4 regions of the Nocardia sp. NPDC052254 genome follow, and region 4 is predicted to be linked to each of the others. Evidence: riboswitches for the same ligand, from Rfam matches in the RefSeq annotation. Region 4 holds a riboswitch; each other region holds the start of a gene.

Region 1 (7,131 bases), on a different contig from region 4:
GCGTCAGCGCCGCGAGGGCGATGTACTGGGCTCGGCACAGTCGGGTACCGCGCGCAGCCTGAGGCTGCTGTCCCTGCTCGACGATCTCGAAGTCATCACCGCAGCACAGGTTCTGGCGCGCGAGGTCGTGGACGCCGATCCGGGCCTGACGGGTCACCCTGGCCTGGCGAGCATGATGCACGCGGCCGTCGACTCCGAGCGCCTGGAATATCTGGCCAAATCCTGACCGACTACCGGACCGCCGGGGGATAGGGCAGATCGACACTGGTGTTCTCGGTGACCGCCAGCGGACGGCCGATCTGCGGGAATGCCCGCTGCGGACAGGCCGGGCGTTCACACACCTTGCAGCCGGCGCCGATCGGTACCGCCGCCGTGGGTTCGTCGAGCTGCAGGCCCTTCGAATACACCAGCTGGTCGGCGTATTCGATATCGCAGCCGAGACCGACCGCGAATTCCTTGGTGGCCGTGCCGAATCCCTGCTGACCGGGATGAGTGGTCCGGGCGATCCAGAGATAGCGGCGCCCGTCCGGCATGGCGGCGACCTGGGTGAGGATGCGGCCGGGGTGGGAGAACGCCTCGTGCACCACCCACAGCGGGCAGCTGCCGCCCACACGCGAGAAGTGGAAGGCCGTGGCGGACTGGCGCTTGGAGATGTTTCCGGCCCGATCGGTGCGGACGAAGAAGAACGGCACACCGCGCTGCCCCTGCCGCTGCAGGGTGCTGAGCCGATGGCAGACCGTTTCGAAGCCGACCTCGAAACGCAACGACAGCAGATCGATGTCGTAGGCGAGTTCCTCGGCCGACCGGAGAAACCGCCCGTACGGCAGGACCAGCGCACCCGCGAAGTAGTTGGCCAGCCCCACCCGCGCGAGTGCGCGCGATTCACCGACCAGTGAGGGGGTGGCGTCGAGCACCTCGTCGAGCAGCCGGCCGTGCAACAGGAATGCCAGGGTGGTGGCGATCTGGAAGGCCCGCTGTCCGGGCCGCAGGCGCCGGGCCAGGGTGAGAGTGCGGGTTTCGTGGTCGTAGCGGCGCTTCGGAACGCCCGGATCCGCGCCGTCACCGCGCACCAGCACCGTGACGCCGGCCCGTTCCTCGGCGACCCGAGCCAACTGCCGATCGATCGACCCGATACTCAGCCCGCACTCGTCGAACAGCCGCTCGGCCGCCAGATCCAGCTGCGGGATGTGATTGTGGTGGTCGTAGAAGAAGTCGCGCACATCCTCGTAGGGCATCGGCACACCGGGGGCACCGGCCGGCGTGGCCACCCTGGACGACAGCAGGTCGAATTGATCGGTGGTCGCCCGCAGTCTGCGGTGCATGGCGACGATGGTCTTGGCGATTTCGGGCAGCCGGGTCGCGAGATCCTCCACCTCGGCCGCGGGGGGCGCCGTGCCGCCGGCCGCCTCCACCAGCACCTCGTGCAGATCCGACACCAGCCGGGCATCGGAATCGGCGGCGAAGAACTGCACATCCAGATCGAAGGTCGAATTCAATTTCAGCAGAACAGGAATGGTGAGTGGCCGCTGGTCGCGTTCGAGCTGATTGAGATAGCTGGGCGAAAGCTCCAACGACTTGGCCAGGGCGGCCTGAGTCATTCGTCGTTCTTCGCGCAACCGCCGTAACCGGGCACCCGCATACATCTTGCGCACGCCGGAGATGGTACCCACCAACCTTCGCAATCATTGCAATTTCGCCGGGTGTGGGCGATCCAGGGCCCTGGGCACAGGGGTATTTGATCTACATAAGCCCTGCGTATTGTGCGAAGTGCGGGGGATTCGACGAACGTGAACAAGTGCGCGGCGCGGTCGTGTCGCCGCCCCCGCAATCATCCGGCACACGGCCGGTGCGTCGCTGCTGACCCGATGCCGGCATCCGGATCGCCCGGTCGGCGACCCGGATGCGCCGGGTCGCCGACCGGTACGGGTCAGCGCACCAGCTGGGCGGCGTTCACCATGTTGCGCAGCGAGGCCTCCACCTCGGTGCGGCCGCGGGTCTTGAGCCCGCAGTCGGGATTGACCCACAGCCGTTCGGCGGGAACGGCTTTCATCGCCTCGCGCAGGGAGGTCTCGATCTCGGACACACTCGGAACCCGGGGCGAGTGGATGTCGTAGACACCCGGCCCGATCCCCAGGGCGTAACCGACGGCATTGAGGTCGTCGAGAATCTCCATGTGCGAGCGTGCCGCCTCCACGGAGGTGACATCGGCATCCAAAGCCGCGATGGCGCCGATGATCTCACCGAATTCGGAGTAGCACAGATGGGTGTGGATCTGGGTGTCGTCGCGAACACCGCTGGTGGCCAGGCGGAATGCGGTCACCGCCCAGTCCAGGTACTGCTGCTGATCGCCACGCCGCAGCGGCAGCAGTTCTCGCAACGCGGGCTCGTCGACCTGGACCACCCGGATGCCGGCGGCCTCGAGGTCGACGGTTTCGTCCCGGATCGCCAGTGCGACCTGCCGCGCGGTATCGGCCAGCGGCTGATCATCGCGCACGAACGACCAGGCCAGGATGGTGACCGGACCGGTCAGCATGCCCTTGACCGGCTTCTGCGTGAGCGACTGGGCGTAGGTGATCCATTCCACCGTCATCGGCGCGGTGCGCACCACATCGCCGAAGAGGATCGGGGGCCGCACGCAGCGGGTGCCGTAGGACTGCACCCACCCGTTGTGGGTCGCGGCGAAGCCGTCGAGCTGCTCGGCGAAGTACTGCACCATGTCATTGCGCTCGGGCTCGCCGTGCACGAGCACATCGAGACCCAGATCTTCTTGCAGCGCAATGACATCGGCGACCTCGGCACGCATCTGTTCCTGATACTGCGCGTCGGTGATCTCACCCGAACGCAGTGCGGCGCGGGCGGTACGGATCGCCGTGGTCTGCGGGTAGGAGCCGATCGTGGTGGTCGGCAGCAGCGGCAGGCGCAGATGTTCGCGCTGCAGCTCCCGGCGCCGATCCGCCGGGGCGCGCCCGGTGTCCCCGTCGTCGAGGCCGGCCAGGCGGGTGCGGACGGCCTCGTTACGCAGTCGCGGATCCGCGCGCCGGCTCTCGATGGCGGCGCGTGCCTCGGCGAGCTCGGCGGCGACGGACTCGGTACCCGCGCCGATCGCCTCGGCCAGGATCCGGACCTCGGTGATCTTCTCCGCACCGAAGGCCAGCCAGGTCCGCAGGACCGGATCCAGATCGGGTTCGGCGGCCAGCGAATACGGCACGTGCAGCAGCGAACTCGAGGACGAGACCGCCAGCGTCCCGGACGATCCCAGCAGAGTGCCCAGTTCGCCGAGCGCCGACTCCAGATCGGTGCGCCAGATGTTGCGGCCGTCCACGACGCCGGCGACGACGAGCTTGCCCGCCAGCGCCGGGATCGCCGCCACCTCGGAAACCGTGGCGCCGGAACGGAAGTCGAGTGCGACACCCTCGATCTCGGTGGCCGCCAGTGCGCCCAGAGCGGGGCCCGGTGAGCCGAAGTAGGTGGCCACCAGGATCTTCGGGCGATGTGTCGCCGCCGCGAGTTCGGCATAGGTGCTACGCACCGTCTGGACCTCGGCGTCGGACAGATCGCGTACGAGTGCGGGCTCGTCGATCTGCACCCAGCCGGCGCCGGCGTCGGCCAGCTGTCCCAGTAGATCGCGGTAGAGCGGAATCAGCTCACCCAGCCGATCCGCCGGCGCGACCCCGTCGACTCCCTTGGACAGTGCCAGGAAGGTCAGCGGGCCGATCACCACCGGCCGGGCGTTCACCCCCAGTTCCTGGGCCTCGGCCAATTCGGCCAGCAGCTTCGACGGATCGAGTGCGAACTGGGTGTCCGGGCCGATCTCGGGGACCAGATAGTGGTAGTTGGTGTCGAACCACTTGGTCATCTCCAGGGGTTCGATCCCGTCGGCGCCGCGAGCGGCGGCGAAGTAGCGATCCAGCGGATCGGCGATGCCGGCGACTCGCGAGGGCAGCGCGCCCAGCAGGACAGCGGTGTCGAGCATCTGGTCGTAGTGGGAGAAGGTACCCACCGGTACGGAATCGAGCCCGGCGGCCTGAGCGGCGGTCAGTCCCTCGGTGCGCAGTGTGCGGCCGACCGAGGTCAGTTCGGCGGCGTCCATCCGCCCGGCCCAATAGCCTTCGATGGCGCGTTTGAGCTCGCGCCGTGGCCCGATGCGCGGCAGGCCCAGGACCGTCGCGGTGAAATGTTGCGCGGTCGGATGGTGATTGTCTGTGACGGTCACGGTGTTCTCCAGTAGTGGAAGTCACGGGACACCGCCGCAAGGACGGACGGAGCCCACACACCTGGCCGCACCGAGGTCCGGCCCACCGGGTCCGCCCGCCCGATCCACGAGGCGGTGACCGCCGGATACGGCGTATCCGGCACAACCGGCAGGTCTTCGGACTCACAGGCATCGGTCGGGGACCGGTCCGGAGATGCGCCCCGGATATCGCCTACTGGCCGTCGCTTCCCGGAAGATTCCAGTGCTCATGACGGCGTTCGTTCCTGTTCACCGCTGCGGGACAGTCCCGGGTTCCCACCGGGTTCCCTCTTCGCCGGTCCGCGAGGACCGGTGTCGACGCTGCACGCGACGCTCGGGGCTCCAACTCGTCGACGGCAGCGAACCAGCTGCGCCGTCCAGGGTAATCCACGCGAGTGATCGGTCGTCGCCGGGAGTGCCCGGATGTTACGGCCGCGACAACACAACTTCGCAGATTCCCGGGGCCGCTCTGTGAGGATGGCTGCGAAGCCGTATTCGCTGTTCGTGCCCGCTCAGCGGCCGGGTACCTTGGTCGAATGTTCTCCAAAGTGCTGGTCGCCAACCGCGGGGAAATCGCCATTCGCGCCTTCCGTGCCGCATACGAGCTGGGCATCGGCACCGTGGCGGTTTTCCCCTATGAAGACCGCAATTCGGTGCATCGCCTGAAGGCCGACGAGTCGTATCAGATCGGGGTGCCCGGACATCCGGTGCGCGCTTATCTGTCGATTCCCGAAATCGTGAGTGCGGCGAAATCGGCCGGTGCCGATGCCGTCTATCCGGGGTACGGGTTCCTGTCGGAGAATCCGGATCTGGCCGCCGCCTGCGCGGCGGAGGGAATCACCTTCATCGGGCCGTCGGCCGAGGTGCTCGAGCTGACCGGCAACAAGGCGCGCGCCATTGCCGCGGCCCGGGCCGCGGGTCTGCCGGTGCTCAACTCCAGCGAGCCCTCGGCGGACGTCGCCGAGTTGCTGACGGCATCGGAGTCGATGGAGTTCCCGGTCTTCGTCAAGGCGGTCGCCGGTGGTGGTGGTCGCGGTATGCGCCGGGTCGCCGATCGGGTCCAGTTGCGCGAGGCCATCGAGGCCGCGATGCGCGAGGCGGAGTCGGCCTTCGGTGATCCGACTGTGTTCCTCGAGCAGGCGGTGATCGATCCGCGTCACATCGAGGTCCAGATTCTGGCGGATCAGCACGGCAACGTGATGCACCTGTTCGAGCGGGACTGCTCGCTGCAGCGCCGGCACCAGAAGGTGATCGAACTCGCGCCCGCGCCGAATCTCGACCCCGCACTGCGCGAGCGGATCTGCGCGGACGCGGTGGCCTTCGCCCGCCAGATCGGTTACTCCTGTGCGGGCACCGTGGAATTCCTGCTCGACGAGCGCGGACAGCATGTGTTCATCGAGATGAATCCGCGTATCCAGGTCGAGCACACGGTGACCGAGGAGATCACCGATGTCGATCTCGTGCAGTCACAGCTGCGCATCGCCGCCGGAGAGACCCTGACCGATCTGGGCCTGAGCCAGGACAGCGTCTCGATTCACGGTGCGGCGCTGCAGTGCCGGATCACCACCGAGGATCCGGCCAACGGCTTCCGGCCCGACACCGGCCGCATCACCGCCTACCGCAGTCCGGGCGGTGGTGGTATCCGGCTCGACGGCGGCGCGAATCTGGGTGCGGAGGTGGGCGCGCACTTCGACTCGATGCTGGTGAAGCTGACCTGCCGCGGCCGCGACTTCGACCAGGCCGTGGCGCGGGCCCGGCGTGCGGTGGCGGAGTTCCGGATTCGCGGCGTGGCCACCAATATTCCGTTCCTGCAGGCCGTCCTCGACGATCCGGATTTCCGGGCGGGGCGGATCACCACCTCGTTCATCGGCGAGCGGCCACAGCTGCTGACCCAGCGTGGATCCGCCGACCGCGGCACCCGCATCCTGCGCTATCTGGCGGATGTGACGGTGAACAAGCCGCACGGAGAACGGCGGACGGCGGTGTATCCGCACGACAAACTGCCCGCGATCGATCTGAGCGCCGCGCCGCCGGACGGCACCCGTCAGCGTCTGCTGACCCTGGGACCCGAGGGTTTCGCTCGCTGGCTGCGCGAGCGCGACGCGGTCGGGGTCACCGACACCACTTTCCGTGACGCGCATCAGTCGCTGCTGGCCACTCGGGTGCGGACTCGCGGCCTGCTGCAGGTCGCCGGGCACGTGGCGCGGATGACGCCGGAGTTGCTGTCGGTGGAGTGCTGGGGCGGCGCGACCTACGATGTGGCGCTTCGGTTCCTGTACGAAGATCCCTGGGAGCGCCTTGCCGCGTTGCGGGAGGCGATCCCGAACATCTGCCTGCAGATGCTGCTGCGTGGCCGCAACACCGTCGGCTACACCCCGTATCCGGAACAGGTGACCCGCGCGTTCGTGCAAGAGGCCACCGATACGGGCATTGATATCTTCCGGATCTTCGACGCACTCAACAATGTCGACCAGATGCGTCCCGCGATCGACGCGGTCCGCGAAACCGGTACGGCGGTGGCCGAAGTCGCGCTGTCCTACACCGGTGACCTGTCGAACCCGGACGAGAACCTCTACACCCTCGACTACTACCTGAAGCTGGCCGAGCAGATCGTCGAGGCCGGGGCACACGTCATCGGTATCAAGGACATGGCCGGACTGCTGCGGGCTCCCGCAGCGCACACCCTGGTCACGGCCCTGCGCAGTAACTTCGATCTGCCGGTGCACGTGCACACCCACGACACTCCGGGCGGTCAGCTGGCGACTTATCTGGCGGCGTGGCAGGCCGGAGCGGACGCCGTCGACGGTGCCAGCGCGCCGATGGCGGGTACGACCAGTCAGCCCGCGCTGTCGGCGATCGTGGCCGCCGCCGCGCATTCGCCGCGCGACACCGGGTTGAAT
Region 2 (7,131 bases), on a different contig from region 4:
GGCGATGTCGGTCTGATGCTTGAGCGGGTGCGGATCCGGCATGACCACAGCGTAGAACGGCGACACTTTGATGGCTGACGAAGTGTCCGGGGTCGATGATTTTTTCCATGACCCCCACGGACCTCGCCGCCCGACCCGGGCGCGCCGCCGAAAGACTCCGGCCGGCCACACCTTCCGGCACGGATCACCCACGACTCGCAGTGGCCCCGCTGGTCGCGCTCAGCCTCGGCTACTTCCTGGTGATGCTCGACGTGACGGTGGTCAATGTCGCCCTCCCGGATATCCGCCTTTCTCTCGGCGCCCGAGCCGCCGCCCTGCAGTGGATCGTCGACGGCTACAGCACCGTCTTCGCGGCGCTGCTCCTGCTCGGCGGCGGCCTCGCCGATCGGTTCGGGCACCGCCGGATCTTTCTCACCGGCCTCGGGGTCTTCACCACCGCGTCGGTGGTCTGCGGCCTCGCCACCTCCGTCGGCCTGCTGGTGGCGGGGCGGCTCGCGCAGGGTGTGGGCGCCGCGCTACTCGTACCCGCGTCACTCGCACTTCTGCAGGCCACCTACCCCGATCGCACGGTGCGGGCCCGGGCGGTCGCCCTCTGGGGCGCGGTCGCCTCCGTCGCGTTCGGCGCCGGTCCGGTCGTCGGCGGAATTCTGGTCTCCGCGTTCGACTGGCGCTTCGTGTTCTGGCTGAATCTGCCCGTCGGCGCCCTCGCCATTTTCCTCACCCGGCGTCACCTGCGCGCCCGCTCCCGCACGGCAGGAGCTCGCCGGATGGACCCGCTGGGGCAGATACTCGGCGTCGTCGGGCTCGTCGCCTCGGCCTTCGGCCTCAACGAGGCGAGCACACGCGGCTGGACGGCCGCGCCGGTCCTGGCCGCCTTCGGCCTCGGCGCCGCCGCGCTGATCGCCTTCGCCCTGGTCGAGCGCGCCCTGGAGCAGCGGGCGGACGGCCGTGCGCCGCTGCTCCCCCCGTCGCTGTTCGGCTCCCGAGCATTCACCGGCACCGCCGTGATCGGGCTGCTGATCAGTCTCGGCTATTACGGCATGCTCTTCCTGAGCACTCTGTACTTCCAGCAGGAGCGCGGTCTGGGCGCCCTGGCCACCGGCTTCGCCCTGCTGCCATCGGTGTGCATGGGGTTGATCGCCGCCCCGCTGTTCAGCCGGATCGTCGCCCGCACCGGCCCGTACGTCCCGATGGCCGCGGGTCTGGCGCTGGGCACCGCCGGCTTCCTCGGCTGGCTGGTCGCCGGACCGCACACTCCCTACTGGGCGCTGTTGTTCGCCCTGATCGCCACGGGTCTCGGCCAGACCACGACCGCCCTGGCCGCCACCGCGGCGATCATCGACGCGGCTCCGGCGTCGGGGGCGGGCATCGCGGCCGCCGTCTTCAACGTCTCCCGCCAGGTCGGGAGCACCGTCGGCGTCGCGCTGTTCGGCACACTCGCCGCCGCCGGCGACTTCATCCCCGGTCTACGGCTCTCGGCGGCCCTTGCCGCAGCGGCCTTCGCCATCGGCACCCTGCTCGCCCTGTCCGCCTCGCGGCAACGGTGGGGCACGCCCGGCCGCCGGTGACCGCTCGCCCACATTTCCCCAATCTGACTCTCCGACAAGGGATCTCACTCATGAACAGCCCGATCACCGACAACGTCCTGCATTACACCGCCTTCGCGACCAGCCCCCACGGCGGCAACCCCGCCGGCGTCGTACTCGACGCCGCCGGACTCGACGACACCACGATGCTCGGCATCGCCGCCGCACTCGGTTACTCGGAATCCGCCTTTCTCACCCCGGGTCCCGACCCGGACGACCTCCGGTCCTGCACCCTCCGGTTCTTCAGCCCCGAGGCGGAAGTGGACTTCTGCGGCCACGCCACCGTGGCCGCCGCCATCGCGCTCGGCGAAAAGCTCGGCGCCGGGAACTTCGACCTGCACACCCGGGCGGGCCGGGTGCCGGTCACCGTCCACGAGGAAGCCGGAATACCGAAGGCCACGCTCACCAGCGTGCCGCCGCGGGTGTACGAGGCGGACCCGGCGGATGTCGCGGAAGCCCTGGCGGCACTCGGCTGGGCGAAGCGGGAGTTGGATGCCGCGCTGCCCCCGAAGATCGCCTACGCGGGGGTGCGCCACCTCGTGCTGGCGGCGGCCACACGACAGCGACTGGCCGACCTGGACTACGACTTCGACCGCCTGCTCGCCCTGATGCGCCGGCTCGATCTGACCACGGTGCAGCTGGTCTGGCGTCAATCCGCGACGGTCTTCCACGTCCGCGACCCATTCCCTGTCGGCGGCGTCGTCGAAGACGCCGCCACGGGCGCCGCCGCTGCCGCCTTCGGCGCATATGCCCGCCGGCTCGGTCTGGTCCCGCCCGACGCCCGGTTGACCCTCCACCAGGGCCACGACATGGGGCGGCCCTCACTGCTGGAAGTCACGCTCGATCCGGGCCAGGAGCGGATCCGGGTGTCGGGCACCGCAGTCCGGCTCGACCCACCTCTGCGCTGATCCGGCGACGGTGGCCAGCACGCCATCCGTCCGAAAAGTCCATTTATCCCACCGGTAGCATCTGGGCAGCGATCGTCGAGGGAACACCGGTGTGAATCCGGGGCTGACGCGCAACGGTAACGGCTCGATTCGGGCCGGAGCCCGGCTACTCGGTGATCGTGGTACCGCTTTTCACGGCTCCGCGGCCGGGCCCTGATCAAGGAGTTCACGCCTCATGCGTTCGGTGATCCGGCACCTCGGTGCCCTGTTCGCGCTGCTTGTCACGGTGAGCCTCGCCGGGTGCGCCGGCCGCGGCGACACCGCCGGCCCACCCGCCGAGTCCCGGGCCGGTTTCCCCCTGACGATCCAGAATTGCGGGCGGGCGGTCACCGTCGAGGCGCCGCCGCGGCGGGCGGTTTCGCTCAATCAGGGATCGACGGAGATTCTGCTGTCACTGGGCCTGGCCGATCGGATGGCCGGCACCGCCACCTGGACCGACCCGGTGCGCGCGGATCTGGCCGACGCCAATGCGAAGGTGCCGCGACTGGCCGAGAATCAGCCGTCGCTCGAGGCCGTGCTCGGCGCCGAGCCCGATTTCGTCGCCGCGTCCTTCGGCGGCACTCTGGGCACCGGCGGCGTGGCCGACCGCGACCGGTTCGATCAGCTCGGGGTGCCGAACTATCTGTCACCGACCGACTGCGAAGGCCGGACCTCGAGTGTGAACGCCGACGGCGGCCGCACCGAACCGCTGCGCATCGACTCGGTCTACACCGAAATCCGTCAGCTGGCCGCGATCTTCGATGTGAGCGATCGCGGCGAGACGCTGATCGCGTCCTTGCAGCGCCGCCTCGACGCGGCCACCGCGGCCACGAAGAACTCGGGTGTGCGCCTCGCATTCTGGTTCTCCGACATCCGCACGCCGTATATGGCCGGATGCTGTGGTTCCTCCGGAATCATCGCGGACGCGACCGGTACGAGCAACGTCTTCGCCGACACCACCGACGAATGGCCACAGGTCGGCTGGGAAAGCGTCGCCGACCGTGATCCGGACGCCCTGGTGCTCGCCGACCTGAGCCGGCGCACGATCGACGGTGACGGCCTCGACAGCAAAATCGCCTTCCTGCAGTCACATCCGGTCACCCAGCGGATGGCTGCCGTGCGGGAGAAACGGTTCGTCGTGGTCAACGGCGCCGATCTGAATCCATCGCTGCGCACCGTGGACGGGGTGGAGAAGGTGGCGGCGGCGCTGGCGCAGTGGGGACCGGTCCGCTGACCGCGACCATCGCCCGGCGCAGGGTGCCGGTGGTCGCGGTCCTGCTGGCGACCGGGCTCGCGGTGCTGGTGGTCTCGATCGCGATCACGCTGACCATCGGCCCGGCCGATCTGTCGGTGAGCGAGGTCTATTCGGTCGTGGGCGAACACCTCGGATTCGACGCGGCGCACGTCAGCCGGATCAAAGAGGGCATCGTATGGGAGCTGCGACTGCCCCGCACGCTGCTCGCGGCGATCTGCGGCGCCGGGCTGGCGCTGTGTGGTGCGATCATGCAGTCGGTGCTGCGCAATCCGCTGGCCGATCCGTTCGTACTCGGCATCTCCTCCGGCGCGTCGACCGGCGCGGTAGCGGTGGCGGTACTCGGTCTCGGCGGCGGGGCGATTTCGCTGACCGCCGGCGCGTTCGGCGGGGCGATCGCCGCGTTCGCGCTGGTGCTGATCCTCGCCGCCGCCGTCGGTGGCGGGACGGCCCGCATCATTCTGGCCGGTGTCGCGGCGACGCAGCTGTTCTCGGCGCTCACCTCGTTCATCGTGGTGTCCAGCGCCGATGCCGAACAGACCCGGGGCGTGTTGTTCTGGCTGCTCGGTTCGCTGTCCGGTGCGGACTGGAACGACGTCGCCGTGTGCGGGGCGATCACGGGTGCCGGACTCGTGATCTGCCTGAGCTGCGCCCCGGCGCTGGACGCGTTCACCTTCGGTGAGTCCGCGGCGGCGGCATTGGGTATTCCGGTGCGGACGACGCGGGCGCTGTTGCTCGCGGTCACCGCGTTGATCACCGCCGCCCTGGTGAGCGCGGCCGGTGCGATCGGATTCGTCGGATTGGTGCTGCCGCACGCGGCACGCCTGGTCGTCGGGCCGCGGCACCGCCGATTGCTGCCGGTGACCGTGCTGGCCGGCGCGATCTTCACGGTCTGGGTCGATGTGGCCGCGCGAACCGTCTTCGCGCCCACCGAAGTTCCCGTCGGGGTCGCGACCGCGCTGATCGGCGTTCCGGCGTTCATCGCACTGCTGCTACGGAATCGAGCGATGGCATGACATTGCGCGCGGAGCATCTGCGTTGGACGCGGGGCGGGAACCTGGTACTCGACGATGTCACCATCGAGCCCGCCGTCGGCGAGACCATCGGCGTGCTCGGGCCGAACGGTTCGGGCAAATCCTCGCTGCTGCGCCTGCTCAGCGGTATCGGCCGCCCCGACGGCGGGCGGGTACTCCTCGACGGCGCCGATATCAGCGGCTGGCGCCGCAACCGGATCGCGCGCCGGGTCGCGGTCGTCGAACAGCACGCCGACACCGAGATCGACATCACCGTCGAAGACGTGGTGTCACTCGGGCGTATCCCCCATCGCGGGGTGTTCGGCGGCGATGCCGGCAGTGATGCCGAGGCGGTACGAAAGGCGTTGGCGCACACCGCGATGGCCGACAAGGCACAGAACCGCTGGCACACGCTGTCCGGTGGCGAACGCCAGCGCACGCATATCGCGCGGGCGCTGGCCCAGCAACCGCGTGAGCTACTGCTGGACGAACCGACGAACCACCTCGACATCCGCCATCAGCTCGATCTCCTCACCCTGGTGACCGCGCTCCCGGTGACCTGCTACATCGCGCTGCACGACCTCAACCTGGCCGCGATGTTCTGCGACCGGGTACTGATCCTGGACCGTGGCCGCATCGTCGGCTTCGGCGCGCCCGCCGAGGTGATCACCACCGACATGGTCAGCCGGGTGTATCAGGTGCGCGCCCAGATCGGCACCGACCCCGATCGGGGATATCCCGTGGTGTCGTTCCGTCCCGATCTGCCTGATCAGGGTGTGTGACGCCGGACAGCGTTCGGGCACGGTCGAACCCGCTTCAGCCGACTGAGACCCGGCGAATCCATTCCTCCGGATCCTCGCGCAACATGTCCCCGCGGTCGATGGCGAAATCGCCGTTGGGCAGCGTCTGCCCGTCGCCGTAGTACCGCCCGATCACATTGTCCGGCAGATAGGAACGCAAGCCCCGGGACATCTCGTCCGGATAATCCACTGCCCGGCCCCATTCCGGCGGGGTCTCATCGCTGCCGAACAGGACCCAGTGGTCGACGGGGACGGGATCGCGCACGTCGGGCGCACCGCCGGTGTGTGCGTCCAATGCGGGAGCGACGAGCAGATCGGGGTCGGCGGGTGCGAACCACAACATCAGTGGCTTGGCCCTTTCCGCCTCCGCATTGTCGAAGCAGCACAACACGATCGTGTGGTTCGGGAAGTGGTCGGCGTAGAAGGTGAACAGCTCGGGTCGAAGCGGCGGCCGCCTGCGCCGGGGGACGCGATCGAGTGCCGCGGGAATCGCCCGCGGATCATCGGCGAGCAGCACCGTGTACACGTCGTGCTCGAAAATTCGGACCTGGGGAACCGAACCCATCCAGTCGATGCCATCGGACCGCGCGCTCGCCGCCGGGACCGGACCCACCGCGTCCACCATCCGTTGCAGCACGTCCCCGTGCTGCTGGACCGATACGAAGTTGTCCCGCGTCATGGTCTCGGCGGCGGGCACGTGCAGCAGCATCGCGTTGGCCCCGCCGGACAGATCGACGGCCGTGTTCTGGTATCCGAGAACGTGAATCATCCCGTGGTAGGGATGGTCGACTCGTCCGCAGTAGACGGTGGTGCCGGTGAACGCGGCACGCGCGACGGAGACACACATGGGTGTCACTCTATGGGCGGGTTCGGGACACGAGTCAGCGGATATGCGGGCAGTGGTGTCGGTGCTCGCCGCTATGGTCGCAGCATGAGTCCCGCCACTGTTGCTGTCGCCCAGCTCATCCGGGGAATCTCGCCACTCGATGCGATCGAACTACACCACATCGATACGGCACTGACGTGGCTCGCCGGTACCGATGACATTTTCCGGCGCATCTCCCGGCCTGCCACTCCCGCACAGCATCTGGTGTCCTATGTGGTGGTCGTCGACCCGGACGAACGGGCGCTGCTGCTCGGCTCGCACGTGAAGTCGGGGCTGTGGCTGCCGATGGGCGGACATGTCGAACCGGGCGAACATCCGCTCGAGGCCGCCGTGCGCGAAGCCTCCGAGGAAATCGGCATCGAGGCCGAATTCACCGTGGTGGGTGCTGCTCCCCTGTTCCTCACCATCACCACGACCGTCGGTGACAACTCACATTGCGATGTGTCGCTGTGGTATGTCGTCCGAGGTCACCGCGCACACACCTACCACCTCGATCCCGCCGAGTTCTCGAAAGCGCAATGGTGGGACCTCGATTCGCGCGCACTCCCGGAATCCGACCCGCACCTCGGCCGGTTCCTCACCAAGCTCACCGCCGCGTGAGTGCACAGGGCGGGACGCGGCGGTTCGTTGACCGGTGGGCAGGCGGCTGACGGACCGGACCTCAGTCG
Region 3 (7,131 bases), on a different contig from region 4:
GGCCGAAGGGCACCAGCAGCAGCGCCAGCAGAGCCAGCGACGGAATCGTCAGCGCGACCCGGCTCGCGGTCAGCGACAGTTGCGACAGCACCGGGAGCCGATAGACCGCGACCGCGATGAGCACGGCGACCACCGTTCCGACCAGAACCGTCTGAAAGGCCAGGGAGGCATGCTGATACATGAGAAAGGCAAGCACATCACCCCGCCCTCGGATGTAGTTCCACAGGTTCACGGGGCTCCCATCGTCCGCCGAGATCAGCCGATACCTGTCCGCGCCGACGCCGGGCGCAGGCGCTCAAAGACTAGTGGACGTCGCGGCCGGCGTTCCGGACAAACCGCGGTGCGGCGGTTCGTGTCCACGGCGACGACCAGGTGGGAGCAACAGCTCCGGGTTGCGGTCAGGGCGATCGAAATCGGCCGGACGTCAGCCGCGTCCGCGCGATTCCAGTGTGCGCTCCAGGCCCGCGATGACGAGTTCGACATCGAAGTCGAACTGTTCACCGACGCGGACGGCGCGCTCGCGCGTGTTGGCCACCTCTCGCAGAAGCGGAAATGCTTCGCCCGGTTCGGAATTCAGTGTTCGCGCCACGGCCTCGGCCTGCCGGTCGATATGGCCGCGGCCGGCGTCGGCGGCCTCGCGGGCCGCGGAGAACGCGATATCGGCGAGCAGGCGCATCGTGCGCCCGGCCTCCATGGGTTCGAATCCCGCGGTGACGAGCACTTCGAACATGCGCTCGATCTCCACCAGGACGGTCATGCCGCCGCGGCCGGTGAATCGCACGTACCAGATGAGGACGCCGACCCGAGTCAGCGCTTCGGCGACCGCGGCGGCGAACAGCCGCAGCAGCAGGCGCCAATCGCCCTCGGCGGGCAGGTCGAAGCGCCGGAACTCGGTCTCGAAGGCGTCCAGGGCCACCAGTTCGAGCAGTCCTTCGCGATCGCTGACGTAGTAGTTGAGCGATTTCCGGTCCACGCCGAGGACATCGGCGACGGCCTTCATGGTGAGTGTTTCGGGCGGTAACTCGCGCGCGGCGGCGACGATGCGATCCCGGTTGAGCCGCGGTGGCCGCCCCCGTCCTCGACGCGATGTGGTCACGATGTCGGCCTCCGGCCCGGTCGATTTGCCGCCGCTCATCCCTCACAGGCTACGGCGGTGCGAGTACGGCCCGGACAAGGCGTCCCGGCTTCCGGGATACGAGTTTGGCCAATATTTTCTCCCGCTGGGGGAAAATAAACTACTCTCGGCTCCGTGGCGAGTGGGCCGTCGCGGGCGGGGGAGACAGTGGTGGTTGTGATCGGAACGGAAATGCTATGTCTGCTGTAACGCACTGGTCTCGTACAAGCGCCCACGTGGCGGAATCTCCGACGGAATGTGTGGTGGCCGAGTCGGGCCGGCGACCACTGAGGTATCAGATCGTCGTGATCGCCGGTAGTCCGGCCGATGTCGTCTCGCGCGCGGGCGGCTGGCTGTTCGATCGCGCGATGTCGGGCTGGGATGTGACCGTCGCCGTCGCTTCGCCGGGGGACACCAGACCGCTGTCCATTCTCGGGCTGGGCGTCGTCGACCTCGGATGTGTGCTCAACTGCCGGCGCCAGGTGCCCGTCCCGCAAGCCTTCGCTGTCGCCGGTGAGCTGACCGAATTCGGCGAACCGGCCCGCGAGTGGGCCTACCGATATATGGGCAGTGCGCGCACCGATGTCCGACTGTGGGGTGAGAGTGGTTGCGACGAAACGATTTTCGCACAAGCCTCGCCCACGCAGTACACGCCGAGCGTGGCCGCGCGAGCCTTCAAGGCGCGCGCCCTGGAATCCGCCGGAATCGGTCCGCCGGTCGTCGAAGCGGAATCTTTTCGCGCGGTGGTGGGCCCGGCCGACGAGTCCGGGGTACGCACGTTTCCCGCCTGCTGACCGTCCGGGTGCGGATCAGCGTGCCGCGGCGATCGCGCCGTCGAGGGCCTGCTGCATCCGCGCGCCGACCGCCCGGGTGATCTGGGCCGGTCGTTCGGGAAACTCGGCCATCGGCCGATCGAGAAAGAAGGTGGCCCGGCCGTCGGTCCCGTAGGTCAGTCCGAGGAATACGAAAACCGGTGCGGTGCCGGCCTTTCGGGCGCGTGCGGCGATGTGCCCGATTCCGGTGCCGACGACCTGTATCCGGGTCGGATCGGTCTCGTTGCAGGTGCCTTCCGGAAACACCGCCAGGTCGTCGCCGTCGGTCATGCGCTGCACGCAGATGTCCATCAGCTGCTGACCGGCGGCGTGCGCCGCACGCGGACCGTGATCCTTGCCGCGGAAGACCGGGATCGCGCCCATGATGTCGATACGTGCTCGCTGTGCGTGGTCGGTGAACAGTTCGTCCTTGGCCAGCACCCGGATCCGGCCGATCCGCGACCGGAAGACACTGCGCCACGCGCAGGCGGCGACCATGCGTGGATCCTCGACGCTGAGGTGGTTGATCGCGATGATCAGGCGCCTGTCGTCACGGATCAGGCGCCGGATCTGCTCACGGACACCGTCGGCGTACCGGACCGCCGGGCGTTTGCGGTACGCGGTGATCGCGTACAGCAACCGGGCACGCCCGCGCGGGGGCCGGTGTGTCCGGTAGTACTCGTACACCACATCGCGGTTGTCGAAGTCGACCACCGGGGGTGGGGTAATGGTGGTGGTGGCCGGTATCGAGAATTTCACGGAACCTACGATACCGTAAGTTACGGGGCCGTAGGTAGGGCGGAATCGACAAATCGACCACCGAGCCGGCGACACCACCGCGGGCCGCTCGTCCTCGATGGCAGGGGCGGACTGGCTACTGTCGACCGTGCCCGGATACGAGCGGGGGCGATCGGAGGAGGTTCGATGGCGCGTACTCGACCGCAGGTCCGGGTCCGGCGGATCTACGACGACCCGAGTCCGGATGACGGGACACGGGTGCTGGTGGATCGGATCTGGCCACGTGGTGTGAGCAAGGAACGCGCGCATCTCGACGAGTGGTGCAAGCGGATCGCGCCGTCGACGGAACTGCGCAAGTGGTACGGGCACGATCCACAGCGATTCGACGGATTCGGCCGCCGCTACCGGGACGAGTTGCGAGATCCCGAACGTGCGGTCGAACTGGACCATCTGCGCGAGCTGGTCCGGCGCGGGACGCTCACCCTGCTGTCGGCGACCAAACGCATCGATATCAGCGAGGCGGCGGTGCTGGCGGAGCTGCTGGCCGTCGACCACGAGTGAATCCCTCGGCACGTCGCGCGTCGATCACGCCCGTCCGATCACAACGGGTTGGCCGTGTGGCGCAGCGTCCAGGCCGGGCCGCGTCCGTGCAGAGTGGTGGCGCTGAGCGGCGGGATGTCGATGCGCCAGAACGATTCCGGCGGCGCGGACAGGGCGACGAGGACGCTCGCCCGGATGACGGCCGGGTGGGTGACCGCGACGACGCGCCGGTGCAGCGGGGCACACGCACGCAGCCAAGTCCGCACCCGATCGATCACCTCGGTGACCGATTCGCCGCCGTGGCCGCGGTAGCCGGGGTCGCTCAGCCACCCCATCAGGTCCTCCGGCGCGAGTGCGTCCATCGCCGAACCCGCCCATCGGCCGCTATCCAGATCACGCAACGCGGGTTCGGTCGTGCCGGACAGATTCAGCAGTCCGGCGGTCTGCGCGGCCCGGACCTCGGGCCCGACTTGGACCAGATCGGCCCGGGATACCGCACTGTCGGGTGCGATATCCCGGGTGATCCGCTCGATCGGCTCGTCGATCGGGAACCGGGCGGCTCGCATCGCCTCGGTCATCCCGTGACTGATCAGCGTGAGCCGGGTGACGCCTGTGGTCATACGACCGGAGCCGGTGCGGCGGACTCGGTTTCGGCTCGACCGAACAGTCGAGGCGCCAGCGATGCGAAGCCGACACCGATGACCGTCCACAGAATGACCTGCGCGGCGAAGGAATAGAACCGGAAGTAGTACAGGTCGTCGGCGGGGAAGCCCGGGTAGACGATCTTCCCGCTCGCATCGGTGAGCGGACGCGGTGTCTCGGTGGCCGCATCACCCAGCGCGCGGTTGGCGGCCAGATGCCCGAGTGCGGGCAGCAGCGCGGCGATCGCGGTGACCACGACGACGAAGGCCAGTCCGGCGACGATGGTCGCGGTCCAATTGCCCAGCCGCGCTTGCAGTCGCCGGCCGAGCCAGACCGCGCCGACCGCAGCCACCGCGGAGATCACCACCATCAGCAGGTACAGGCCCGTGCGCTCCTTGATGGTGTCGGGGTTGCCGATCGAGGGCGGGTTGGCGGGATATTTGAAGAACGGCACCGCGTACAGCACGGCGAACATGCCGCCTGCCAGGCACAGCGCGAGATTGCGCGGGGTGAGTTTGCCGACGCGGCCGATGAACAGGCAGTAGACGACCGCGAACAGCGCGCCCATCGCCGCACCGAAGATGATCATGCCGAAACCGATGCCGATATTCGATTGCACGGATCGGGTGAACAGTTCGGTTTCCTCCATGCCGGGCATCGAGTGCCCGGCGGCCTGTTCCAGCTGGGTGTGGGCCTCGTCGCGCCCGCCCTCGTAGTCGATGGCGCGGTTGATGATGGGTTCGGCCAGGATCCGGGCGAACAGGAAGGCGAGCAGTCCGCCGATCGCGCCGACCAGTACGCCGCGGCCGATGATTCGTTTTTCCATGGTGTCGACTCGTTCCGCCGGTCAGTGGCAGGGGTAGCCGAGGAAGTGGCGGGCGTCGTGAACGAACTCGTGCACGTGCATATCGCTACCGAAGACGGAGACCGCACCCTGGTCGACACCGATGAAGTAGAGGGCGAGCAGTGCGAGCAGGGTGGTCCCGGCCAGCCACAGTGCCGTGGTGGGAATCGAGAGCCGAATCGACTCGATACCGGACCGGGGGACATAGGACGTCGCCATGGGGGCACTCCTTCAGGGGATTACGCGTCCCCGTAGACGGATGGTGAGCATGCGATCCGAGTTCCTGACTCGCACTCCGTCACCGGAGTGCTCACAGTGGCGCGACCATCCCGGATTCTCACCGGGTTCCTCGAATCGACGCTCACATAACCATACGAAACCGCTGTTCGTATGGTCAATCGGGGCGAGGACGGTCAGCTACCGCGCGCACCGGGTGAGGACGGGTTTCACGACGTCACCGTCACGCTGATCGGCCAGCGCGGCACCGATCTCGGTGTGCGGATAGGTCCGGACCAGCCGGTCGATCGGGAAGCGGCCCGCGCGATACAGCTCGAGCAGCCGCGGAATGAATTGCGCCGGAACCGCATCGCCCTCGAGGCAGCCGCGGACGGACTTGCCGCCCAGCACGATATCGCGTAGATCGATCGGCGGGACGCCGGCGCCCAGACCGACCACGGCCACGGCGCCGCCGACACCCAGTGCGCTCACCGCGGTCGCCAGAACCTCGGGCCGTCCGGTGGTGTCGAGGGCATGAGTGGCGCCGCCGCCGGTGAGATCCGCCAGCGCAGCGGCCATGTCACCGGCGGCGGGATCCAGGGCGGCCGTGGCGCCGAGTTCGACGGCGAGTTCCCGCCGTCTCACGGCGGGCTCGACCACGACCACATCGACTCCGGGCAGGGTCAGCGCGGCCAGCAGGCCGGCCATCCCCACCGCGCCCGCCCCGAAGACGACCAGCCGCGCGTCTGGTTCGGGCGCGAGAACATTCAGCACCGCGCCGGCGCCGGTCTGGAATCCGCAGCCCAGCGGCGCGGCCACCGCGAGATCCGTGTCGCCGGGGACCACGACGGTGTTGTCGGCAGTGGCCAGGGCGTATCCGGCAAAACTCGACTGTCCGAAGAATCCGTCCCGCACCGCGGTGCCGGCCACGGTGATGCGCGGTGTGCGGTCGGGCCGGGCGCCGAACTGATTGAGGACGGTGGATCGGGCGCAGTACGCGAGCCGGCCCAGCCGGCAGTTGCGGCAGTCGCCGCAGTGCCGGTAGGTCAGCACGACCCGGTCACCGGGGCGGACACCGGCCACCCGGCTCCCGGTCGCTTCGACCACTCCCGCACCCTCGTGGCCGAGCAGTACCGGCCGCTGCGGGCTTCCGGCCGCGCGGGACACCAGATCGGTGTGACAGATCCCGGCCGCCTCGATCCGCACCAGGATCTCGTCGTCGCGCGGGTCGTCGACCGTCACGGACTCGATATCGAAGGGGGCGTGAGGATCTCGCGACAGCGCGGCGGTGGTGGTGATCGGCACGGGTCAGATCCGTTCCAGATAGAAGTAGAAGTGTTCGCCGCCGGCCAGCACCAGCTCGGGACGCCCGTTCATGATGCCCATCAGCGTGGTCTCGTCGAGCCGCTTGAAATGGTCGAAGACCGCGCGGCCGTCGTAGACCATCGTCGCGGTGACCTCGCCGCGAAATTCGATGTCCCACAGCGTCGCTTCGCCGCCGCCCAGTGCGGTATCGGAGAACAGGGTCCCGTCCTCGGCGCGGCAGATGAGCGGTTTGGCGTCCATCGTGGAGACGAATGTCTTTCCGTGCCAGCGGCTCTTGTCCAGTGCGCGGCACAGTGGGTGACCGGTGCGGAAGGCGCCGCCCTGCCATTCGCCGAGGATGTCCTCGGCGCGCACGGTCTCGAGTTCGGACCAGAGCTGATCCAGATCGGCCGTCGCCACCCCGTCGGCCTGTCCGGCCAACTCCCGCCAGCGCTCGGTGGTGCCCGTCATGGTTCTCCTCCGCTCGTCGAACCGATCCGCATCGCGAACCAAGTGGTTCGGCAACTTACACCCGAACCAATTGGTTCGGCAAGATAGGATTCGCCGTATGCGCGCAGCCGGCCATGCCACGAGGGAGCGAATTCTCGCCGCCGCCAAGGTGGAGTTCGCTCGCCACGGCATCGCCGGTGCCAGGATCAACCGGATCGCGGACGCCGCGCACGCCAGCAAGGAGCGGCTGTACGCCTATTTCGGCGGTAAAGAGAGCCTGTACGCGGCGGTGACCGAGCAGTGGGCCGGTGCGACCGCGGCGGAGACCGCCCTGGATGCCGATGATCTGCCCGCCTATGTCGGCAGATTGTTCGACCACTATCTCGAGCATCCGGACAACGCCCGGCTACAGGCCTGGGCGGAGATCGAGGGCGTGCACATCCCGGGGGCGGACGAGGCGATCCGTCGGG
Region 4 (7,131 bases):
GAAGTCGCGGTGTCCTATACCGGCGATCTGTCGGACCCGGGCGAGGATCTCTACACCCTCGACTACTACCTGAAGCTCGCCGAACAGATCGTCGAGGCCGGGGCCCATGTACTCGCGATCAAGGACATGGCCGGGCTGTTGCGACCTCCCGCCGCGCACACCCTGGTGAGCGCGCTGCGCCGCGAGTTCGACCTCCCGGTGCACGTGCACACCCACGACACACCCGGCGGACAGCTGGCCACCTACCTGGCCGCGTGGCAGGCCGGCGCCGACGCGGTGGACGGCGCGAGTGCTCCCATGGCGGGCACGACGAGCCAGCCCGCACTCTCGGCGATCGTTGCCGCCGCGGCACATTCGCCGCACGACACCGGGCTGAACCTGCAGAATGTCTGCGACCTCGAGCCGTACTGGGAGGCGCTGCGCAAGGTCTACGCCCCGTTCGATGTTGCCGCGTCGGGCCTGACCTCTCCGACCGGCCGGGTCTACCACCACGAGATTCCGGGTGGTCAGCTGTCGAATCTGCGCCAGCAGGCCATCGCGTTGGGACTGGGCGACCGGTTCGAGGATGTGGAGGCGAACTACGCCGCCGCGGATCGGCTGCTGGGCCGCCTGGTCAAGGTGACACCATCGTCCAAGGTCGTCGGTGATCTCGCGCTCGCGCTCGTCGGCAAGGGCGTGGAGGTCGACGAATTCGCCGAGGACCCGGCACGTTTCGATGTTCCCGATTCCGTGGTGGGCTTCCTGCGTGGCGAATTGGGTACTCCGGCCGGCGGGTGGCCGGAGCCCTTCCGGACGCGGGCCCTGACCGGACGTGGCCCGGCCCGGCCGGAGGTCGCGCTCACCGCCGACGACGAGCGAGAATTGAACAGCTCGTCCACCGAGCGGCGAGCCGCGCTCAACCGGCTGCTGTTTCCCGGACCGGCCGCCGAATTCCGCACCCACCGTGAGAAATACGGCGACATCTCGGCCCTGTCGGCGAATCAGTTCTTCTACGGTCTGCGCCACGACGAGGAGCATCGGGTACAGCTCGAGCCGGGCGTGGTCTTGCTGATCCGCCTCGAAGCCATCTCCGAACCGGACGAGAAAGGCATCCGTACGGTTCTGTGCCTGCTCAATGGCCAGCTGCGGCAGGTCGCGGTCCGGGACCGGTCGATCGCGGACCAGATCCCGCTGGCGGAGAAGGCCGACCTCGGCAACACCGGGCACATCGCCGCCCCGTTCTCGGGCGTGGTGACCGTGGCGGCCGCGGTGGGTGACCGGGTCGAAGCGGGCGATACCGTGGCGACCATCGAGGCGATGAAGATGGAGGCCGCGATCACCGCTCAGCGCGCCGGTGTCGTCGACCGCATCGCCATCGGTTCCATCCAGCAGGTCGATGGCGGGGATCTCCTGATGACCCTGTCCTGACCCCGTGGTGCTCGCCGGCCCGCGCCGCCGGGTCTGCGAGCACCACGCTGCCAGGGGGATCCGCATCCGAATCCGTGGGTTCGCGGGTGTCCACCTGATGAGATGTGCCTGCCGCCTATCGGGACGACAGTCCGATTCGCTATATTTGCTTCCGCAGCTGGTTCGCCGGAGGTGGAGTCGAGGAGCCCCTGATCCATCCGACGGCGTCGAAGCCCGGTCTCGCGTTCGCGCGGACACCGGGTGAGAGGGAACTCGGTGGAACTCCGGGACTGTCCCGCAGCGGTGAGTGGGAACGACAGCCGTCATTCGCACTGGGCACACGTACTGATGCCTGGGAAGCGACGGCCGGTAGGTCCAGCCCCGGCACGAACAGCCGGGGTCGCCCCTCTCGGGTGGCGCCCACGAGTCCGAAGACCTGCCCGTTGTGCCGGATACGCCGTATCCGGCGGTCGTCGCCTCGTGGATCGGGCGCTACGCCGAGTGGACCCGGGCACGGGATGATGCTTCTTGGGCTCCCTCAGCGTGTGCTCCGGATGGGCGGCGGTCATCGGCTGCTGACCATGGAGCTCATCGATGTCGAACCCTGAAAACACGTTCACCGCCACTGTGCTGGGTCTGCCGCGGATCGGCCCGAATCGCGAACTGAAGCGCGCGATCGAGTCGTACTGGGCAGGCCGCATCGAGGCCGCGCAATTGCACGAAGTGGCCCAGGAGCTGCGTGTCGATCAGCTCACCGCGGTCCGCGACGCCGGCCTGGATTCCATTCCGGTGGGAACGTTCTCGTACTACGACCACGTGCTCGACACCGCCGTGCTGCTGGGCGCGCTGCCCGAACGAGTGCAGGGCGTCGCCGATGAGCTCGATCGCTATTTCGCGGCCGCGCGTGGCACCGCGGACGTCGCACCGCTCGAGATGACCAAGTGGTTCGATACCAACTACCACTACCTCGTACCGGAGATCTCGGCCGCGACCGAGTTCTCGCTGCATCCCGACAAGCCCCTCGCGGAGTTGAAAGAGGCGCTCGCACTGGGGGTTCCGGCCCGGCCGGTGGTTGTCGGTCCGATCACCTTCTTGAAACTGGCCAAGTCCGTGGACGGCAGCGAACTGCTCGAGCGGCTGCCCGATCTGCTTCCGCTCTACGAACAGCTGCTCGCCCTGTTCGCCGAGGCCGGTGCGCGATGGGTGCAGCTCGACGAACCGTCGCTGGTCACCGATCTCACCGAGGCCGAGCTGGCAGTGGTGCACACCGCTTACAAGCGGTTGGCCGAGTCGGCCGCGCGGCCATCGATTCTGGTGGCCTCCTACTTCGGCCGCCTGGGCGCGGCGCTGCCCGTGCTCGCCGACTCCGGTGTCGAGGGCATCGCTGTCGACCTGGTCGCCGGTGGCGACGCCGACGTGGCAGCCGCGGGGGAGCTGCGTGACACAGTGGTCGTCGCGGGCATCGTGAACGGTTACAACGTCTGGCGCATCGACCCGGACGCGGCGCTGCCCAGGCTGCGGGAACTGCGCGCTGCCGGGGCCACGGTGGCGGTGTCGAGCTCCTGCTCGCTGTTGCATTCGCCCTACAGCCTCGAGCCCGAAACCGGACTGGAGCCGCGTCTGCGCAGTTGGCTCGCCTTCGGCACGGAGAAGATCGCCGAGGTCCGGCTGCTGGCCTCCGCCCTGTACGACGGTGCGGACACGGTCGCCGAGCAGTTGGAGATCGCGCGCACCGCCGTCGCGGACCGCCGCGCCGATCCGCGCCTGCGCATCGAGTCGGTGCGCGATCGCTCGGCCGCCCTGGACTCCGATGCGGCACAGCGAACCTCGGCCGACGAGCGGCGGGTGCTTCAACAGCGACGACTGAAGTTGCCGCTGCTGCCCACCACCACGATCGGGTCGTTTCCGCAGACCGGCCGCATCCGGATCGCCCGCGCCGAGCTCACCCGCGGCCGGATCGACCGCGCCGAGTACGACAGCCGCATGCGCGCCGAGATCGCCGAAGTCATTGCGCTGCAAGAGGAGATCGGCTTGGACGTGCTGGTGCACGGTGAGCCGGAACGCAACGACATGGTCCAGTACTTCGCCGAGCAGCTGGGTGGATTCGCCGCGACCGCGAACGGCTGGGTGCAGTCCTACGGCACTCGCTGTGTGCGCCCGCCGATCCTGTTCGGCGACGTCACGCGACCGGCGGCCATGACGGTCGAGTGGAGCACGTACGCGCAGTCCCTGACCAGCAAGCCGGTCAAGGGGATGCTGACCGGTCCGGTGACGATCCTGGCATGGTCCTACATCCGTGACGATCAGCCGCTGGCCGACACCGCGCGTCAGATCGCGCTGGCCATCCGGGACGAGACGGTGGATCTGGAGGCGGCCGGGATCGGCGTCATCCAGGTGGACGAGCCCGCGCTGCGGGAATTGTTGCCGCTGCGTCGCGCCGATCAGGCCGCGTATCTCGAGTGGGCGGTCGGCGCGTTCCGGCTGTCGACAGCCGGTGTCGCCGACGAGACGCAGATCCACACTCACCTGTGCTATTCGGAATTCGGCGAGATCATCGGCGCCATCGCGGGATTGGACGCCGATGTCACCTCGATCGAGGCGGCACGCTCGCATATGGAGGTGCTCGACGACCTGAATGCCGCGGGCTTCGACCTGGGTGTGGGACCGGGCGTCTACGACATCCACTCGCCCCGGGTGCCCGGTCCGGAGGAGGTCCGGAGCTCGCTGGAGCTGGCGTTGAAGGCCGTTCCGGCCGAACGGCTCTGGGTGAATCCGGACTGTGGTCTCAAGACCCGCGGCACCGAGGAGGTCGCCGAGTCGCTGCGCAACCTGGTGGCAGCGGCTGCCGCACTGCGCTGACGAACGGTGCCGGGACCGCGATGGCGGGCCCGGCACCCCCGGCCGTCATTCCTAGTCCCGAGGTGAACATGTACTCCAATCCGATGCCGGAACATTCCGCGCCCGGTCCCGCTGTCCGGCCCACTCCGGTGTCCGGCGCCAGGTCGGTGGTTCAAAGCCTGCACGCTCATTCCGCCGCGATGCGGGTGCCGTTCTCCGTGGAGTTCAATCCGCCCCGCGACGCCGCCGGTGAGGCGCGGCTGTGGCGCGCGGTGCGTCAGTTCGAACGCATGCATCCGGCATTCGTGTCGATGACCTACGGCGCGGGCGGGTCGACCAAGGATCGCACCGCGCGCCTGACCGGGGATCTGGCCCAGCAGACCACCTTGCTGCCGGTGGCGCATCTGACGGCGGTCGGCCACAGCATCGCCGAACTGCGGGCGCTGGTGGGTGCTTACGCCGACTGCGGGATACGCAACATGCTCGTCCTGCGGGGCGACCCGCCGGGGGATCCCCTCGGTGAATGGCGCAGGCACCCCGCGGGGGTGCAGTACGCCGACGAGCTCGTGCGGATCGTGCGCGATCTCGGCGATTTCAACGTGGGAGTGGCGTCGTTTCCGCAGGGCCATCACCGGTCCCCGGATCTGGCCACCGACACTGCGCACCTGGCGGCCAAATTACGTGCCGGAGCGGACTATTCGATCACCCAGATGTTCTTCGACGTGGAACATTATCTGCGCCTGCGTGATCGCGTGCTCGAACACGACCCGGTCGAGGGGGCGAAGCCGATCATTCCCGAGCTGATGCCGATCACGTCGTTGCGCACCGTCCGGCGGGCGGTCGAATTGTCCGGCCGCGAGCTGCCGGCGACGGTCCACGAACGTCTGCGCCGGGCGGCCGGTGACGGACCGGAGGAGAATCGGGCCGCGGTGCGCGCGGTCGGCATCGACATCGCCACCGAGATGGCACAGCGGCTGATCGACGAGGGTGCGCCGTGCCTGCACTTCGTCACCCTCAACTTCGCGAAGGCCACGACAGAGGTGCTGACGAATCTGGGCTACGGCGTGCGCGCCGCCCCATTGAGCGCCTGACGGCACGGCACATGTCCGGCCGCACGGCCGGAGCCACGGTGATCGGGACCGGACGCCGGTCGCCTCTCGATCAGGAGGCGACCGGCATCGGGCAGGGCGCGGATGTCACGGTCGAGGTGCCGCCGAAGACGGCAGTTCCGGCGTTCCAATGATTCACAGGGCGAGCATGGCCGCGGCGACCCGGTCGGCGGCGGCGGGACGTAGCGCGGTTCCCATGTCGTCGAGGACGAGCAGTCGCGCTCGGGAGATTTCGGTGGCGAGGACCTCGCCGTTGCCGACCGGGAAGAACGGGTCCGCGCGACCGTGCACCACGAGCGTGGGCAGGTCGAGTTCGCCGAGCCGCTCCCGCCAGCGCGGGGCGCAATCGATCCGGGAGAACACCATCCCGAGCTGGTTCGCCTGATGTGCCGCGGGGGCGCTCGACAGCGTCCGATCCCAGATACGGGCCGCCGTCGCCCGCGCCTGTTCGGGATCGTTGCCCATCGGTTCGGCCCCCGCGGCGGCGAACGCCGCGACGGCTTCCCGGTCGGTCCACTCCGGCATCGGGTGGGAGAACAGCGCATCCATGACCGCGAAATCGTGGTCCGGCAGGTCCTCGTCGACCGGCCCGGGCGCCACCGGCCGAGTGCCGACGAGGGTCAATGCGGAGAACACGTCCGGGTGGTCCAGCGCCGCGACCTGAGCCACCATCCCGCCGACGCCGACTCCACCGAGCTGGGCGCTACCGGCACCGAGCGCCTCGACCAGCGCGGCCGCGTCGGTGACCAGATCCCGCAGGTCGTAGGCCGGATTCTCCGGGTCGACGGTCGTCGATGCACCGCAATCGCGCAGGTCGTAGCGGACCACGCGCCGCCCGCCCGCCGCGAGTCGTTCACACAGCGCATCGGGCCAGGACAACATCGTTGTTCCGCCGACCAGCAGGACCAGCGGATCGTCCTCGCGACCGAAGCTCTCGATGCCGAGATCCACACCGTTCGCCCGCGCGCAGGTCGCATCCGATCGAACCGGTTCCGTCATAGCTGGGCTCCTCTCAATCGGTCCGCCCAGAACTGTCGACGAGAGGATCACCGGAAAGTCATCGGTGTGCGCTTCCTGGAGGGCATTTCCCCGCGCACCCGCGAACGCGGCCGTTGCCGTGGTCCTTCGGTCCGCCGCGTTGAAGTCGGTCGACTGCCCCTCGTCCCACTTCACTCGACAGTCACCGAATCGAGATGTGTTCACTGCCGCCATGGTCAGCGATATGAGTCATCAAAAGTGTTGTCGAACAGCATATTCCGCATCGTGACGTTCGGAACGCCCGACAGGCTCCGGCGCCGTTCCGGACGCCGTCTCGACCACCGATGTGCACCGGCGGTCGAGAAGGCATCGCTCCCGGAGTCAGCGGGTGGCCGGCTGCTCGTCGGCCGCGGTGAGCCGGGTGCGCAGAACGTGCAGAAGTACCACGGCCATCGCCATGAATCCTCCGACCACCCACAGGCCGGCCTTCGACGAGCCGGTCGCGTCGAGCAGCCAGCCGGTCATGTACGGGGCCAGCAGTCCGGCGGAGGCCCCGATCGTGTTCACCAGCGCGATTCCGGCGGCCGCACCCGCTCCGGTGAGGAAGGTCGTCGGCAGGTACCAGAAGATCGGCAGGGCGGAGAAGATGCCGGTCGCGGTCAGGCTGATGACCACGATGGTGAGCAGCGGTGAGTTCATGTACATCGCGACCGGCACGCTGACGGTGGCCAGGACGGTCGGAGCGATGACATGCCACATACGTTCCTGGAGCCGGTCGGACCGCCGCGACCACAGGATCATCGCCAGCGATGCGAGCAGG

The links. Region 4 has a riboswitch for cobalamin ahead of metE (5-methyltetrahydropteroyltriglutamate--homocysteine S-methyltransferase). Riboswitches for the same ligand answer to the same signal wherever they lie in the genome.
Region 1: another riboswitch for cobalamin. It lies ahead of metE (5-methyltetrahydropteroyltriglutamate--homocysteine S-methyltransferase); the one in region 4 lies ahead of metE (5-methyltetrahydropteroyltriglutamate--homocysteine S-methyltransferase).
Region 2: another riboswitch for cobalamin. It lies ahead of AB0L57_RS30805 (ABC transporter substrate-binding protein); the one in region 4 lies ahead of metE (5-methyltetrahydropteroyltriglutamate--homocysteine S-methyltransferase).
Region 3: another riboswitch for cobalamin. It lies ahead of AB0L57_RS23170 (CbtB-domain containing protein); the one in region 4 lies ahead of metE (5-methyltetrahydropteroyltriglutamate--homocysteine S-methyltransferase).

The regions. Positions count from the first base shown of each region.
Region 1 is NZ_JBFAUW010000003.1:507,676-514,806, forward strand. Features, by position in the region: gene recG (ATP-dependent DNA helicase RecG) at 1-226, shown strand, start outside; gene AB0L57_RS11025 (short-chain fatty acyl-CoA regulator family protein) at 231-1,652, opposite strand; gene metE (5-methyltetrahydropteroyltriglutamate--homocysteine S-methyltransferase) at 1,928-4,213, opposite strand; cobalamin riboswitch at 4,343-4,560, opposite strand; gene AB0L57_RS11035 (pyruvate carboxylase) at 4,768-7,131, shown strand, end outside.
Region 2 is NZ_JBFAUW010000021.1:67,639-74,769, reverse strand. Features, by position in the region: gene AB0L57_RS30820 (helix-turn-helix transcriptional regulator) at 1-42, opposite strand, end outside; gene AB0L57_RS30815 (MFS transporter) at 108-1,568, shown strand; gene AB0L57_RS30810 (PhzF family phenazine biosynthesis isomerase) at 1,619-2,494, shown strand; cobalamin riboswitch at 2,533-2,659, shown strand; gene AB0L57_RS30805 (ABC transporter substrate-binding protein) at 2,709-3,746, shown strand; gene AB0L57_RS30800 (iron chelate uptake ABC transporter family permease subunit) at 3,776-4,780, shown strand; gene AB0L57_RS30795 (ATP-binding cassette domain-containing protein) at 4,777-5,559, shown strand; gene AB0L57_RS30790 (hypothetical protein) at 5,594-6,424, opposite strand; gene AB0L57_RS30785 (NUDIX domain-containing protein) at 6,509-7,063, shown strand; gene AB0L57_RS30780 (dihydrofolate reductase family protein) at 7,125-7,131, opposite strand, start outside.
Region 3 is NZ_JBFAUW010000009.1:289,636-296,766, forward strand. Features, by position in the region: gene AB0L57_RS23135 (ABC transporter permease subunit) at 1-181, opposite strand, end outside; gene AB0L57_RS23140 (TetR/AcrR family transcriptional regulator C-terminal domain-containing protein) at 425-1,135, opposite strand; gene AB0L57_RS23145 (hypothetical protein) at 1,351-1,908, shown strand; gene AB0L57_RS23150 (1-acyl-sn-glycerol-3-phosphate acyltransferase) at 1,924-2,685, opposite strand; gene AB0L57_RS23155 (DUF488 family protein) at 2,851-3,225, shown strand; gene AB0L57_RS23160 (histidine phosphatase family protein) at 3,264-3,824, opposite strand; gene AB0L57_RS23165 (CbtA family protein) at 3,821-4,672, opposite strand; gene AB0L57_RS23170 (CbtB-domain containing protein) at 4,694-4,909, opposite strand; cobalamin riboswitch at 4,946-5,088, opposite strand; gene AB0L57_RS23175 (NAD(P)-dependent alcohol dehydrogenase) at 5,108-6,205, opposite strand; gene AB0L57_RS23180 (DUF4334 domain-containing protein) at 6,215-6,682, opposite strand; gene AB0L57_RS23185 (TetR family transcriptional regulator) at 6,780-7,131, shown strand, end outside.
Region 4 is NZ_JBFAUW010000001.1:842,788-849,918, reverse strand. Features, by position in the region: gene AB0L57_RS03950 (pyruvate carboxylase) at 1-1,407, shown strand, start outside; cobalamin riboswitch at 1,612-1,845, shown strand; gene metE (5-methyltetrahydropteroyltriglutamate--homocysteine S-methyltransferase) at 1,981-4,245, shown strand; gene AB0L57_RS03940 (methylenetetrahydrofolate reductase) at 4,314-5,315, shown strand; gene AB0L57_RS03935 (alpha/beta hydrolase) at 5,469-6,332, opposite strand; gene AB0L57_RS03930 (MFS transporter) at 6,693-7,131, opposite strand, start outside.